One region of the Gordonia alkanivorans genome, then DNA from elsewhere that is predicted to be linked to it. Evidence: predicted binding sites of a transcription regulator. Region 1 holds the regulator's gene; each other region holds the start of a gene.
The links. The regulator LexA, encoded in region 1, represses DNA repair genes until DNA is damaged. The targets are predictions, from matches to a motif close to CGAACANNTGTTCG.

Region 1 (4,582 bases):
CGTCCAATGTGGGAACATGCGGCTTTGCGTGTTGTAGTAATTGTGTTTACGCCTGTTTGTGTTGACAAGTCAAGAAGAATTTGTAACCGTGGTCACATGACGCAGATTCTGACGGGGACGCCGGTTGTCGGTGGTGTGGCTCTCGGGCCCGCACTCTGGCCGGGACGCCGACCCGACCACTCCGCAGAGGCACTGGGCGCAGGCGTCGAGATCGCCGAGGACCGTCGCGCCGACGAGGCCGAACGGTTCACCGCCGCGGCGGCCGCGGTCGCCGCGCGCCTACGTGAGCGTGCATCGCAGAACACCGGCGTCGCCGCCGAGGTGCTCACCGCAACGGCCGGACTCGCGGAGGACCGCGGCTGGATCGGTGCCGCCTCGGGTCTGATCGCCAAGGGCGCCTCGGCGCCGTCGGCCGCCGTCGCCGCCACCGAACAGTTCGCCGCCGTGTTCACCAAGCTCGGTGGGCTCATGGCCGAGCGCGTCACCGATCTCAACGACGTCCGCGACCGCGTCCTCGCCGAACTCCTGGGCCTCCCCGAGCCCGGCGTGCCCACGCCGGACGTGCCCTCGGTCCTCCTCGCCGACGACCTCGCGCCCGCCGACACCGCGGGGCTCGATCCCGCCACCACCATCGCGCTGGTCACCCGCCTGGGCGGGCCCACCAGCCACACCGCGATCATCGCCCGGCAGCTCGGCATCCCGTGTGTCGTCGCGGTCCCCGGTCTCGCCGGGATCGACTCGGGCACGGTGATACTCGTGGACGGCACGACAGGCGAGATCGTCGTGCAACCCGACAACGCCGCCGCGCGGGCCCGTGTCGACGAGTACACGCGTCAGGCCGCACGGGTCGCCGGCTGGTCGGGCCCGGGTCGCACCGCCGACGGTGTGGAGGTGGCGATCCTGGCCAACGTCGCCGACGGATCGTCGGCCCGTGCGGCCACCGATCATCCGGTGGAGGGCGTCGGACTGTTCCGCACCGAACTGGCCTTCCTCGAACGCGCCGACGAGCCGTCGGTGGAGGAACAGGCGGACATCTATCGCGAGGTGCTCGACGCGTTCGGCGGCCGCAAGGTCGTCATCCGTACCCTCGACGCCGGCTCGGACAAGCCGCTGCGCTTCGTGTACCAGCCCGAGGAGGCCAACCCGGCCCTCGGTGTGCGCGGCGACCGGATCGCCTTGGCACACCCCGAGATCCGTGCCCATCAGCTCGACGCGATCGCGCGCGCCGCGGAGGGTTCCGAGACGAGCCCCTGGGTCATGGCGCCGATGATCGCCTCACCGGCCGAGGCGGCCGCCTTCGCCGCTCAGGTACGGGAACGCGGACTGGTCGCCGGGGTGATGATCGAGGTCCCCGCCGCCGCGATCCTCGCGCCGGCGATCCTGGCCGAGGTCGACTTCGTCTCGATCGGCACCAACGACCTCACGCAGTACACGATGGCCGCCGACCGGATGTCGGCCGATCTCGCATCGCTGACCGATCCGTGGCAGCCGGCGGTCCTGCACCTCATCGCGACGGTCGCGCGGGCCGGACGGGACCAGGGGAAACCGGTGGGCGTGTGCGGCGAGGCCGCGGCGGACCCGATCCTCGCCTGTGTGCTCGTCGGGTTGGGTGTCACCTCGCTGTCGAGTGCTCCGGTGGCGGCCGCCGCGGTCGGTGCCCGCCTCGGCGGCGTCTCACGGTCGACCTGCGAGAACGCGGCGACAGCCGCGCTCGCCACCACCGATCCGGCTGCGGCGCGCGCGGCTGCCGCCGCGGTTCTCGAGAACGAAGAGGTCAGATACGCCGCATCACGGTGACGACCTTGCCGAGGATCACGGCCTCGTCGCCCGGGATCGGGTCGAACAGCTCGTTGTGCGGCATCAGCCAGACATGACCCTTCTGGCGCTTGAAGGTCTTGACCGTGGCCTCGCCGTCGATCATCGCGGCCACGATGTCGCCGTTGTCGGCCACGTTCTGCTGGCGCACGACCACCCAGTCGCCGTCGCAGATCGCGGCGTCGATCATCGACTCGCCGACGACCTTCAGCAGGAACAGCGAACCCTCGCCGACGAGCTCGCGGGGGAGCGGGAAGACGTCCTCGACGGCTTCTTCCGCGAGGATCGGGCCGCCTGCGGCGATCCGGCCGAGCACCGGCACGAAGGTGGGCTCGGGTAGCGCACCACCGGTCGGTGAGGTGGGCGTCGGCGGCTCACTCGGTGCGATGTTGACCGCTCGCGGACGATTCGCGTCGCGCTTGAGGAGGCCCTTGCGTTCGAGCGTCCGCAGTTGGTGGGCGACGGAGGAGGTCGACGTGAGACCCACCTCGTCACCGATCTCGCGGATGCTCGGCGGGTAACCGCGCTCGCGCACGGATCTGCGGATCACCTCGAGAACTCCGCGCTGCCGCGGCGTCAGCGAGGCCTCGGCCGCCGCCATGTCTGCCGGGGCGACGGGCTCGTCGGCGCCCCGCGCTCCGGTGCGCTTACCGCCGTCATCGCTCATGATCGGGTTCCTCTCGATTCCGAACGTGCTGGTAGATCGCTTGTCTGACGACGACCCTAGCCGAGAATGCCGACCGCATCAAACATTTGTTCGACGTGTTGCGAGACAAGTGTCGGCGTGCCGTGCTACAAATCGAACATCAGTTCATCGAACAGATGATCGACAATCGAACAGTTCGAACGCCGACGACGCAGCCGGAGCACGGACAAGCGTTCGACCGGAAACACGGAGGGCATCATGCGCACCGCCACTCTCATCGACCCCGACCGCTCCACCGATTCGGTCCGTGGTGACGTCCTGGAGCGTCCGCGCCCGATGCGCCGCGGCGACGGCCGCCGGCCCGTCGACGGGCGTCCGGTGCCGGAGTCGGCGGTCCGGGTCCGCCGGGTCGCCTCCACCCGGTGCGCCTCGCCGGTCGGTATGCGGGGTCGTGCACCGGTCGTACCCGTCTCGCGTGTTGCGCATACCGCGCCCTCGGCCGTCATCCGGCGGCGTCGGCGCACGGCGACGGCAATTCTCGCCGGCGTCGGGCTCGCTCTGGCCGTGTGGGTCATCGCGGTCGTCGGTCAGAACTACGCCGCGACGGTCACACCTTCTTCGGTCGGCACCGAGGTCGTACACGTGCGGTCGGGCGACTCGCTGAGCACCATCGCATCGCGCGTCGCCCCCGAGATGCCGCGTGAGGCGGTCGTCGACGAGATCATCCAGCTGAACGACCTCCCGTCGAGCGGGCTGCGCGTCGGTCAGCCGCTGCTCGCCCCCCGGTACCACTGAGCACGGGCGGTATCCTCGATGTCACAGGGACCGGCCGACTACCGGCCTGGCATGCGGCGCGGCTGCACCAGAGTGTCCCGTGACCTGCGTGAGGATACGATGCGCTGCCCCTTCTGCAAGAACGACGACACCAAGGTCATCGACTCGCGTGTCGCTGATGAGGGGCAGGCCATCCGGCGCCGCCGCTCCTGCGTGGAGTGCGGGCGACGCTTCTCGACCGTGGAGAGCGCGGTGCTCGCGGTGGTCAAACGCAACGGCGTCACCGAACCGTTCAGTCGCGAGAAGGTGATGAGGGGCGTCCGGCGCGCATGCCAGGGACGCCACGTCGCCGAGGACGCATTGGCGCAGCTCGCCCAGCAGGTCGAGGACACCGTACGTGCCAGTGGATCGGCCGAGATCCCCAGCAACGAGGTCGGTCTCGCGATCCTCAAGCCGCTGCGCGACCTCGACGAGGTCGCCTACCTGCGGTTCGCGTCGGTCTATCGCTCGTTCGACTCCGTCGAGGACTTCCAGCGCGAGATCGACGACCTCCGAGCCGCCTCAGCCGAGTCGGTCAAGAGTTCGTAGGACCCGCTTCTCCGACACCGGGTACGCGGTGCCGAGCCGTTCGGCGAACAATCCCACCCGCAGCTCCTCGACGAGCCACTGGGCCTCGTCGTTGACGTGCGCCTTCCGGTGGTCGGGCACCTGAGTCAGTCGTTGCGCCCACCGCTCGGTCACCCGGTCGACGACGGCTACTCCGGCCTGATCCCGGGCCGCCGATGCGGGGAGCGCCGACAGGCGGGCCTCGGCGGCCGCGAGGTAGCGCGGCACATTCTCCAGATGTCGTCGTGCGGTGGCGGCGACGAATCCGTCGAAGACGAGATTGTCCAGCTGTTCGGCGACGTCATCGGCCGCGAGTGAACCGGCATGTCGGTCGATCGCGGCACGGACCGGTGCCACCCAACCGAGGGATTCGACGGCGAGAGAGAAGTAGTCCGGTGCCGACTCGGTGATCCGTGGACGCAACTTCTCGGTGAGCACGCGGAATGTCTCGGGAGAGCGCACCGCCGACAGGGTGCCGGCGTCGAGGCCCGCCACGACATCGCGGATGGCGCGACGTGTGCAGTCGGCCAGCAACGCATCGAGATCCGGGTAGGGGCTCTGGCTCAGCGCGAGTCGACCCGCGGCCCCGAGGGAACCGGCCACGCGGCGGTGCAGGGGCGGGATCGCCAGGTCGAGGAGCGCGACGATTCCTCTCGCCGCCAATCGATCACGGGTCTGCTCCGACGCGGCGTCGATCACGACCACCCCGCGCGTGCGTCCGGCGTCGTCGGTGATCGCGTC
Region 2 (4,582 bases), 240 kb from region 1:
TAGTCTGACGACGTCAGTCCGCGGCGTCATAGGCCTCACTGAGCCACCGGCGGACCTCCTCGTCCACCTCCGCGGCCCCACGCACCTCCAGGTGGTGCATCCACACGCGCGGTGAGGGGTGCGCGACTTCCTTGAAGCGGGCAGAGTCGATGCGGTGCGGAAGGGCGATCGACAACACCGCTGGTACTTCGGATCGCAGGTACAGGCCGGGACGCCACACGAAGGCGAAACCGGTCCGACGTCGAAAGTTGACTTGGCTCTTCGTAACTCGGACGGTGATGTCGTCTCCCAGTTCATGAATGGCGTCCTCGACCGCACGGTGGATCGACAGGCCCACCGGCGAGCCTGCAAAGAAGTCCTCGACCTTGTGCGGGGTGTCCATGGTCATTCTGGCTCCAGAATCGCACGGAATCCTCGACGACGGTCCACCACCTTCTTCACGACCGCGATTCTCACCGGTGCGGGTAGGCGGCGGCGAGGAGTATCGAGGCGAGGGTGGCTTCGGCGTCGGAGGCGTTGCGGAGGTCGATGATCTGGCGCAGGTGAAGGCGCGTTTCAGCGCCGGACTCCGGTTCGGGTCCGTGGATCTCGTTGCGTACCTGTTTGAGTTGTTCGGCGAATCGGCGGGGTATGTCGGGTCGGCGGTTGATGCGTTCGGGGTTGGGTGGTGCGCCGGGTTCGGCGTTCAACCGCCAGGCGCAGCGGCCTTCGTCGGGACCTTCACGGACCATGCGGGTGGTGTAGCCGCCGGGTTCATTGCTGACCATCCGATTGTGTTTCGGGCACGCCGGTGCGAGGTCGGTGATGTCGGTGAGTCCACCGAGACCCCAATCCAGTTGCGCGTGGTGCATTTCCACGTGCGCGGCGGATACGCCGCAGTCGGGGGTGGAACAGACCTCGCCGTCGGGTCGGGCGAAGGACACGAGGCGCTGTTCGCGGGTGGCCAACCTCTTGCCGCGTCCGAAGTAGAGCGGGATTGCGGTGGCGTCTTTGAACACCGCCAGCCAGGGTTGGGTGTCGGCGGCCAGGTTGACGAGGTCGGTGATCGGGATCAGGGTGCCGGTCGCGGTGGTGGCGAACCCGGCTTCGCGTCGTAGGTCGTTGACGTCGGCTTTGATGATCAGCTGGATGGGTAACCCGCGGTGGCTCTTACCCAGGAGTCCGTCGTCGAACACGGCTTTCAGGAGTGCGTTGAGGGCGTCGTGGTTGAGCTGGGCGGGGGTGCGGTCGTCGCGTGCGGCTGCGGCTTCGACCGCCTCGGGGTCGGCGTCCTCGATGGAACCGTGGGGGGAGTCGGGGTCGTCGGGGTTGTTCATGCCGGGTTTGGCCCAGACGGCGAGCAGCATGGTGATGCGGGCGAGGAGTTCGGGGGTGAGGTTGGCGGTCATCTTGGCGGTGCCGTCGGCGCGTTGCCGGTTGACCGACAGATTGCGGCGACGTTTGCGGTCGGTGTCGTCGGTCAGTGTGCCGTCTGGGTCGAGGTGGGCCAGTAGTCGTGCACCGAGGGCGGTGATGTCGGCGGGGGTGTGGTCGACGGCGATCTCGGCCATCTGTCGTTCGGCGGCGACTTTCACGTCGTGGTCGACGGCGTGTGGGATCTGGTCGAGGACGTCGAGTACTGCCCGGACGTGGGAGGTGCTGACCTTGCCGTCGGCCAATGCCTCTGCCAGAGCGGGGCGTTCGGGTTCGAGTGGTTCGCCGGTCGGGCTGAGGTGGGTGGCGGTCGCGTGGCGTTGTTTGGTGCGGCGCATGGGGTCGGCCATGCGTAGGCGGTGGGTCATGAACTGGGTGATGCTGCGGTGGCCGGTCTGGTGGGGTAGGTCGCGGTCGGCGATCTCGATGATCTGTCGGTCGCCGGCGAAAGTGAGTCGGGCGATGGCCTGTTCGGTTCCGGCGGCGACGTCGATGAGTTCGGCATCGGAGCACTGCGTCAGATCGACGGCCTGGAGTTCGGTGGTGATCCGGTGCAGTTCCTGCACGAGTTCGGAGGGGCGGGCCGACGGAGTGCCGTCGGTGGTCGAGATTTCGGTCAAGACGGTCACCCCCGATGCCGTGTTCGAATATACATTCGACTGTACCCGGAATCACGCTGCGGTGCAACGCTTGTCGAAATCAGGTAGGTGGCCGACGTTTGTCGGAGGTGTGTGCTATCGGGTCTCCCTCGGCGGGCCGGGTGTCGTCGAACCTCGCAACGAAAATCGGCTCTTACTATATACCGGTAGGGGGTATATAGTCGGTCGCATGAGTGCTACAGCGATCCATCCCGGGCACGACACGGGTACGCACGAAGGTCACCAGCACGCTGGTGGCGAACACGGCGGTCATGCCGACCACGTCGGCCGGTTCCGCCGACTGTTCTGGATCATGGTGGTACTGGCCATCCCGACGGTGGCGTTCAACGAGATGTTCGCCCACCTGATCGGATACTCGCTGCCTCACCCCGGGTGGGTCATGTGGATCTCGCCGGTACTGGGCACGGTCATCTACTTCTGGGGCGGCCGGCCGTTCCTCGCCGGTGCCGTCGGGGAGATCCGGTCCCGCCGGCCGGGGATGATGCTGCTCATCGGGCTGGCCATCACTGTCGCATTCGTGGCGTCGTGGGGCGCGAGTCTGGGGTTGTTGTCCGGTGAGCTGAACTTCTGGTGGGAGCTGGCGCTCCTTGTCGCGATCATGCTCCTGGGACATTGGGTCGAGATGCGTGCGCTGGCCCAGACGACATCGGCCATCGACTCGCTGGCGGCCTTGCTGCCCGATGAGGCGGAGAAGGTCGACGGCGCCGGAACGGTCACCGTCGCCGTCTCCGAGCTGGAGGTGGGCGACGTAGTACTGGTTCGGCCGGGTGCATCGATCCCGGCCGACGGTGACGTCGTCGACGGTACGGCGGATGTGGACGAGTCGATGATCACCGGTGAGTCGCGCCCGGTACGACGATCGGTCGGGGATCGCGTGATCGCCGGGACCGTCGCTACCGATTCCGCGGTTCGTGTCCGGGTCACCGCGATCGGTGATGACACCGCGCTGGCCGGGATCGAACGGCTCGTCGCCCGAGCGCAGGCGTCGACGTCGCGTGCCCAACGTCTTGCCGACCGCGCCGCCGGGTGGCTCTTCTGGTTTGCCCTCGCCGCGGCAGCTGTCACGGCAGTCGTCTGGACCTCGGTGGGAATGCCTGACTCCGCGGTGGTCCGGGTGATCACTGTCCTCGTCATCGCCTGCCCGCACGCTCTCGGTCTTGCCATCCCGTTGGTGGTTTCGATCGCGACGGAGCGCGCGGCGCGAGGGGGAGTGCTGATCTCCGACCGGCTCGCCCTCGAGACCATGCGGTCGGTCGACGCCGTCCTCTTCGACAAGACCGGGACGCTGACCCGTGGAGCTCCGACGGTCCGTTCCGTCGAACCAGCGGGCGGCCGCACGGCGGACGAGGTCCTGGTGCTGGCCGCGTCGGCCGAGGCGGACAGCGAGCATCCACTCGCCGTCGCAATAGTCGAGGCCGCCCGGGGGCGGGGACTGGAGGTGCCGGCGGCGCAGGACTTCACCTCCTCACCGGCGGTGGGTGTCTCGGCGAGAGTGGACGGAGTGCACATTGCGGTGGGCGGGCCGAGGTTGCTCGACAGCCAGGGTGTTGCAGAGCTGTCGATCGCGGGCACCTGGCGCGATGAGGGCGCGATCATCCTGCACGTCGTCGCCGACGGTGAGGTCGTCGGAGCGCTGGCGTTGACCGATGAGGTGCGACCGGAGTCGCGCGAAGCGATCGACGGCCTTCGGCGCCGTGGGGTCGAAGCGGTGATGGTCACCGGAGACGCGCGAGCGGTGGCCGAGGATGTGGCTCGCGAGCTGCGGATCGACCGCGTCTACGCAGGTGTCCGGCCAGAGGACAAGGCCGACAAGGTGGCCGAGCTGCAGCGCGAGGGTAAGCGGGTCGCGATGGTCGGTGACGGGGTGAATGATGCGCCGGCGCTCGCGCAGGCGGACGTCGGGATCGCCATCGGCGCCGGTACCGACGTCGCCATCGCCTCCGCGGGCGTGATCCTGGCGTCCTCGGACCCGCGGTCGGTGCTCTCGGTGATCGAGTTGTCGCGGGCGAGCTACCGGAAGATGGTGCAGAACCTGTGGTGGGCGGCCGGGTACAACCTGATCTCCGTTCCACTCGCGGCCGGTGTGTTGGCGCCGATCGGATTCGTGTTGCCGATGAGCGTCGGCGCGATCCTGATGTCGGTGTCGACGGTGGTCGTCGCGCTCAACGCCCAGTTACTCCGTCGGCTCGATCTGTCCCCCGATCGGCAAGCGTCACGGTGACTGCGATCGGGTGACCTGACGCCTGGTCTGCCCGAGGGCTCGGACCCGCTGTCTCCCGGCGGTTCCGGGCCGTCGCCGTGTCTGCGGAGGGCCTCTCAAGGTTCGTGATCGAGAACGGCTACGTCACGCTGGTGATCTCACTCACACAGGATCATTTGTCCAACATGGCCCTACCTGCGATGTTATCTGAAATACACTGCACCACAACATGTTTCAGTTTCCTATATGAAACAGGGTTCTACGGGTCTTGAAAGTATTCTCTGGGATTCTTTGAAATCGTCCCGTAATA
Region 3 (4,582 bases), 1.7 Mb from region 1:
CTGGACATGCAGCAGAGCGGAACTCTTCCCGGGCTGTCGTCACGCCTGGGCAAGGTGGTCCGCACCAATTCCGAGGCCGTCCTGGCCGCGACGGCCACCGACCTGAAGGTCGACTACACCGAGGGGGTGGCGATCACCTCGTCGTTCCATCCCAACGAGCACACCCATATCGAGCCGGTGCGATACGGCAAGGGCAGCAACCTGATCGGTCTGTTGCAGGCGATGCTCATCGACGGTGACAGTCGCCTGCCCCGACCGCTGGCGGCACTCGTGGAGATGATCCGGCACCCGCTGGTCACCCTGCGCGGGCTCTCGGTTCGACGCTGGTCGGAACGGACGATCATCGCCCTGGTGATGCAGACCGCCGACAACTCCCTCGAATTGTTCTCCCGCCGTGGCCGTTTCGGTCCGATGCTGCGCAGTAGGCAGGGTGCCGGCGATCCCCCGCCGACCTGGATCCCGGTCGGCCACGACGCCGTCCGCAAGATGGCCGACGAGATCGACGGCGACGCCGGCGGTTCCATCGTCGACTGGCTGAACATCCCGATGACCGCCCACTTCCTGGGCGGTTGCTCGATCGGCCGGTCCGCCGCGGACGGCGTCGTCGACCCGTATCACCGCGTGTTCAACCACCCCGGCCTGCACATCGTCGACGGTTCGACGGTGTCGGCGAACCTGGGCGTGAACCCGTCGCTGACGATCACCGCTCAGGCCGAACGCGCACTCGCGATGTGGCCGAATGCCGGTGAGGCCGACCCCCGTCCGGAGCTCGGTGCGTCGTACCAGCCGATCGCCCCGGTGCCGCCGGTCCACCCGACGGTGCCCGAATACGCACCCGCCGCGCTGAGATTGCCGATCACGCCGATCTCCAACGCCGGCTGAGGTTCTCGTAGAAGTTGTGGGCGTATGACGTCCACAACTTCTACAAAGCCCAGTAAGTCACCACACCCCCGGCGGCCGCAGCTGGATGCTGATCCGGGCGCCGACGCCGCGCACCTTGGGAACCGCGTGTTCCCAGGTGCGTTGGCAGCTGCCACCCATGACCAGCAGGTCACCGGTCGACAGCGTGAACTTCAACGACTTCCCGCCGCCCCGCGGCCGCAGCATCAGCGGTCGCGGGGCGCCGAGGGAGATGATCGCGACCATCGTGTCGTGCGTCGACGCCCGCCCGATGCGGTCCCCGTGCCATGCCACTGAATCGTTGCCGTCGCGGTAGAGGCTGATCCCGGCGGTCGCGAATCCTTCGGGCAACTCCTCGCGGTAATGCCGCGACAGCGATGACCGCATCTCGGTGATCAACGCATCCGGAAACGGGTCGTCCTTCTGGTAGATCGACACGAGCCGCGGGACGTCGACGACGCGGTCGTACATCTGACGCCGCTCGGCCCGCCACGGGACGTCGCGTCGAAGCCGATCGAAGAGTTCGTCCGGCCCGCTGATCCAGCCTGGGCACAGGTCCACCCACGCGCCGTCGGTGAGCGGACGCCGCGTCGTCGAGGTCGACAGGTCCGACAGCGCCGGCTCCGCGGCCATCTCGGCGAACAACGATCCCTGGATGCCGATGGACATACACCCCACCGTACACCCGAATCGAACGCCTGTTCGATGGACGGCATGTCCGTGCCGTTCGCGCCCACCCTTCGAACGTGAGCGGAAACGGATCGAGAGAGCGGGTAAGGACCTACGGGACCCCCGTCCGCGCACGAGGCGTCCCTCACATTTTCGAGCAATGCCCGCTCCATCGTCGAAGCAGCTCAAGAAGCCCCTGGCCCGGCGCGGAAGGGACGAAGCGCACATTCGGCTCACCACGAAAGGGCCGCGATGTGAGGTGGCCCACAGCACGGTCGCCGGGTCGATGCTTTAATCAATTCGTTATAAATCGTTACAAGGGGGAACTCGATGAAGCGCACCGGTATCGCCGGTCTGTTTGCTGCCGCCGCCATGCTGATCCCGATCGCGCCGGCGACCGCCGATCCGGTCGGCGATCTGTTCGGTAGCGCCAGCGGCAGCCTCGACTCCGGAAGTTCCGCGTTCGGGTCGTCGGGCGACAAGGTCACCCACTACGGCAAGCTCGGCCGCGCGGGCGCACGCAACGGCGTGAAGTCCATCAACGTCTGGGTCTACAACCCGAAGGGCGCCCGGGAGATCACTCCGGGAACCTTCGGCAAGAACTCGCGACTCGGCGTGCGCTGGAACTCCATCATCGACGCCGGCCCCATCGTCGACGGCAACGAGTGCCGCATGGAGGTCCGCCTCGCCGGACCGAAGGTGCCCAAGGAAGCCGCGCTGTACAAGACGCAGGACTGCACCGCGGTGAAGTCCTACTTCTTCAAGGGCGGCGGCAACTTCACCATCCGCGTCACCGACCTGGTCTCCGGCGCGTCGAACAGCATCGCGTTCTCGGTCCAGTAGTCAACGCGAACCGCAGACACGAAGTGCGGGATGGATGCCGGTTTCCGGCACTCATCCCGCACTTTCGTCGTCAGGCGGTCAGCTCCCTGACACGTCGAACTTCTCCCCGGTCAGCTTCTCCGACTCCGCCCAGAGCGCCGCACGGAAGTCGGCGTCGTCGGCCGCCTTCTTGTACTTGTTCCGTCCGGGCGCGCCGTGCAGCCCGAAGAATTTCGTCGGTCCGTAGTAGGTGCCGGACGGCAGACCCGACATCGTCGCGGCGTACAGCTGCGGCAGCGCCCCGTCGGCAGCCGACTGCGCGATGGGCAGCTTGTTCGACAGCTTCGCCAGGACATCCATGAAGTTCTCGCTCCGACCCTGCAATTCCGTTGCGGCATAACCGGGATGGGCGATGAACGACTCCTTCGACGACCCGGCCTCCGCCAACCGCTTGGCGAGTTCGAGGCCGAACATGAGGTTGGCCATCTTGGAGTCCCCGTAGGCCTGCCAGCGGCGATAGCGGCGCTTCTCCCAGTTGAGGTCGTCGAGCGCGATGTTCCCGATCTGGTGCACGCCCGACGACACGGTGACGACGCGGTCGGTGATCTTCGGCAGCAGCAACGCGGTGAGCGCGAAGTGGCCGAGATGGTTGGTGCCGATCTGCATCTCGAAGCCGTCGGCGGTGCGTCGCAGCGGTACGGCCATCAGTCCGGCGTTGTTGATGAGGACGTCGGCGCCGGTGAAACTCGACGCGAACGAGCGAACCGACGCGAGATCCGCGAGGTCGAGTTGGGCAACGGTCGCGTTGGGTCCCAGTTTCGACGCCACGGCGTCGGCCTTGGCGGTGTTGCGGCACGCCAGGATGACGTTGGCGCCGACACCGACGAGCGCTTTCGCCGTCTCGGCACCGAGGCCGCTGTTCGCGCCGGTCACCACGAAGGTGCGACCCGTCTGATCCGGAATGTTCGCTGACGTCCAACCGTTCATCGCAGCCCCCAGGGATGGTGTGTCGGTCCGGCGTCCTCGCCGCGCCCCTGCGGCCCACGCTATTGACGACCCCGGACGGCGTCAACGATTCGTCTCGGGCAGCCGACTTCGGTGGCGCGGTCCTCAGCCGCCGAAGAACGTCGTGAGCCGCAGCGGACCGGCGCCGACGATGCGTCGAGCCGGGCGTAGCAGTTCGGCGATCAGGTTGCGCGACGACCCGAGCCGTTCGACGAGGTCGGACGGGGCGAAGAACTCGGTGGGCGCCGACCGGCCGCGCATGATGCGGCTGCCGAGGAGTTCCCATTCGTCGGCCTCGGCGCCGGCGGAGTCGATCGCGGCGCCGCTGGCGAGGGCGGGGACGCGACCGGTCTTGGCCATGTCGGACAGTCGGGCGCATTCGTTGACCGGGTCGCCGATGACGGTGTACTCGTAGCGCCGTTCGGCGCCGATGTTGCCGGCGAAGACCTCACCGAAGGAGACGCCGATCCCCCACCGGATGTCGAGGCTCTTGGCGAGCCGGTCGGCGAGGTCGCGGGCGGCGGCGAGCGCGTGTCCGGCCGGGTCGTCGAGTTCGACGGGCGCCCCGAAGACGGCCAGCGCGGCGTCGCCCTCGAACTTGTTGACGAAGCCGGAATGCTGGTCGACGACGTCGAAGACGATGCTGAAGAACGCGTTGAGGAGTTCGGCGACGTCGTCGGGACTCCGGTCCTGGGACAGTCGCGTGGAGCCGACGATGTCGACGAACAGCACACCCACCTCGGTGTTGGTGCCGTGCATGCCGACGCCGTCGGAGAGGGCGAGGTCGGCGACGGTGTCGCCGACGTGCCGGGCGAAGATCTCACGCATGCGGTCACGTTCGGCGAGTCCTTGCACCATCACGTTGAAACCGTGTTGCAGCACACCGAGTTCCGACGAGTCATAGACGGGGACGCGGGCGTTGAAGTCGCCGTGGTCGACGCGGTGGACGGCACGACGCATCTCGGTCAGCGGATCGGTGATGGCCTGCCCGACCAGGACGATCACGCGTGCGCCGGCGGCGAGTCCGACGACGGTGAGAATGACGGTGGTCCAATCGACCGCGCCGTAGACGTCGGGCAGCATCCCGGTGAAACGACCGGCGTTCACGGTCAGCAGGCCGATCATCGGCACCGCCGAACTCACCGCCCACACCGCGAGCAGGCGGATGCGGACGCCGTTCATCACG

Region 2: a site for LexA is predicted at 2,058-2,071, ahead of C5O27_RS12720 (DUF222 domain-containing protein). Genes of this name have one in related genera too.
Region 3: a site for LexA is predicted at 1,592-1,605, ahead of C5O27_RS21600 (alpha-ketoglutarate-dependent dioxygenase AlkB). Genes of this name have one in related genera too.

The regions. Positions count from the first base shown of each region.
Region 1 is NZ_CP027114.1:3,044,198-3,048,779, forward strand. Features, by position in the region: gene C5O27_RS13845 (putative PEP-binding protein) at 97-1,797, shown strand; gene lexA (transcriptional repressor LexA) at 1,775-2,482, opposite strand; gene C5O27_RS13855 (LysM peptidoglycan-binding domain-containing protein) at 2,720-3,256, shown strand; gene nrdR (transcriptional regulator NrdR) at 3,356-3,823, shown strand; gene hrpA (ATP-dependent RNA helicase HrpA) at 3,797-4,582, opposite strand, start outside.
Region 2 is NZ_CP027114.1:2,808,392-2,812,973, forward strand. Features, by position in the region: gene nadC (carboxylating nicotinate-nucleotide diphosphorylase) at 1-3, shown strand, start outside; gene C5O27_RS12715 (DUF5655 domain-containing protein) at 14-388, opposite strand; gene C5O27_RS12720 (DUF222 domain-containing protein) at 453-2,033, opposite strand; gene C5O27_RS12725 (heavy metal translocating P-type ATPase) at 2,242-4,293, shown strand.
Region 3 is NZ_CP027114.1:4,757,759-4,762,340, forward strand. Features, by position in the region: gene C5O27_RS21595 (GMC oxidoreductase) at 1-882, shown strand, start outside; gene C5O27_RS21600 (alpha-ketoglutarate-dependent dioxygenase AlkB) at 940-1,569, opposite strand; gene C5O27_RS21605 (hypothetical protein) at 1,900-2,412, shown strand; gene C5O27_RS21610 (oxidoreductase) at 2,491-3,378, opposite strand; gene C5O27_RS21615 (adenylate/guanylate cyclase domain-containing protein) at 3,502-4,582, opposite strand, start outside.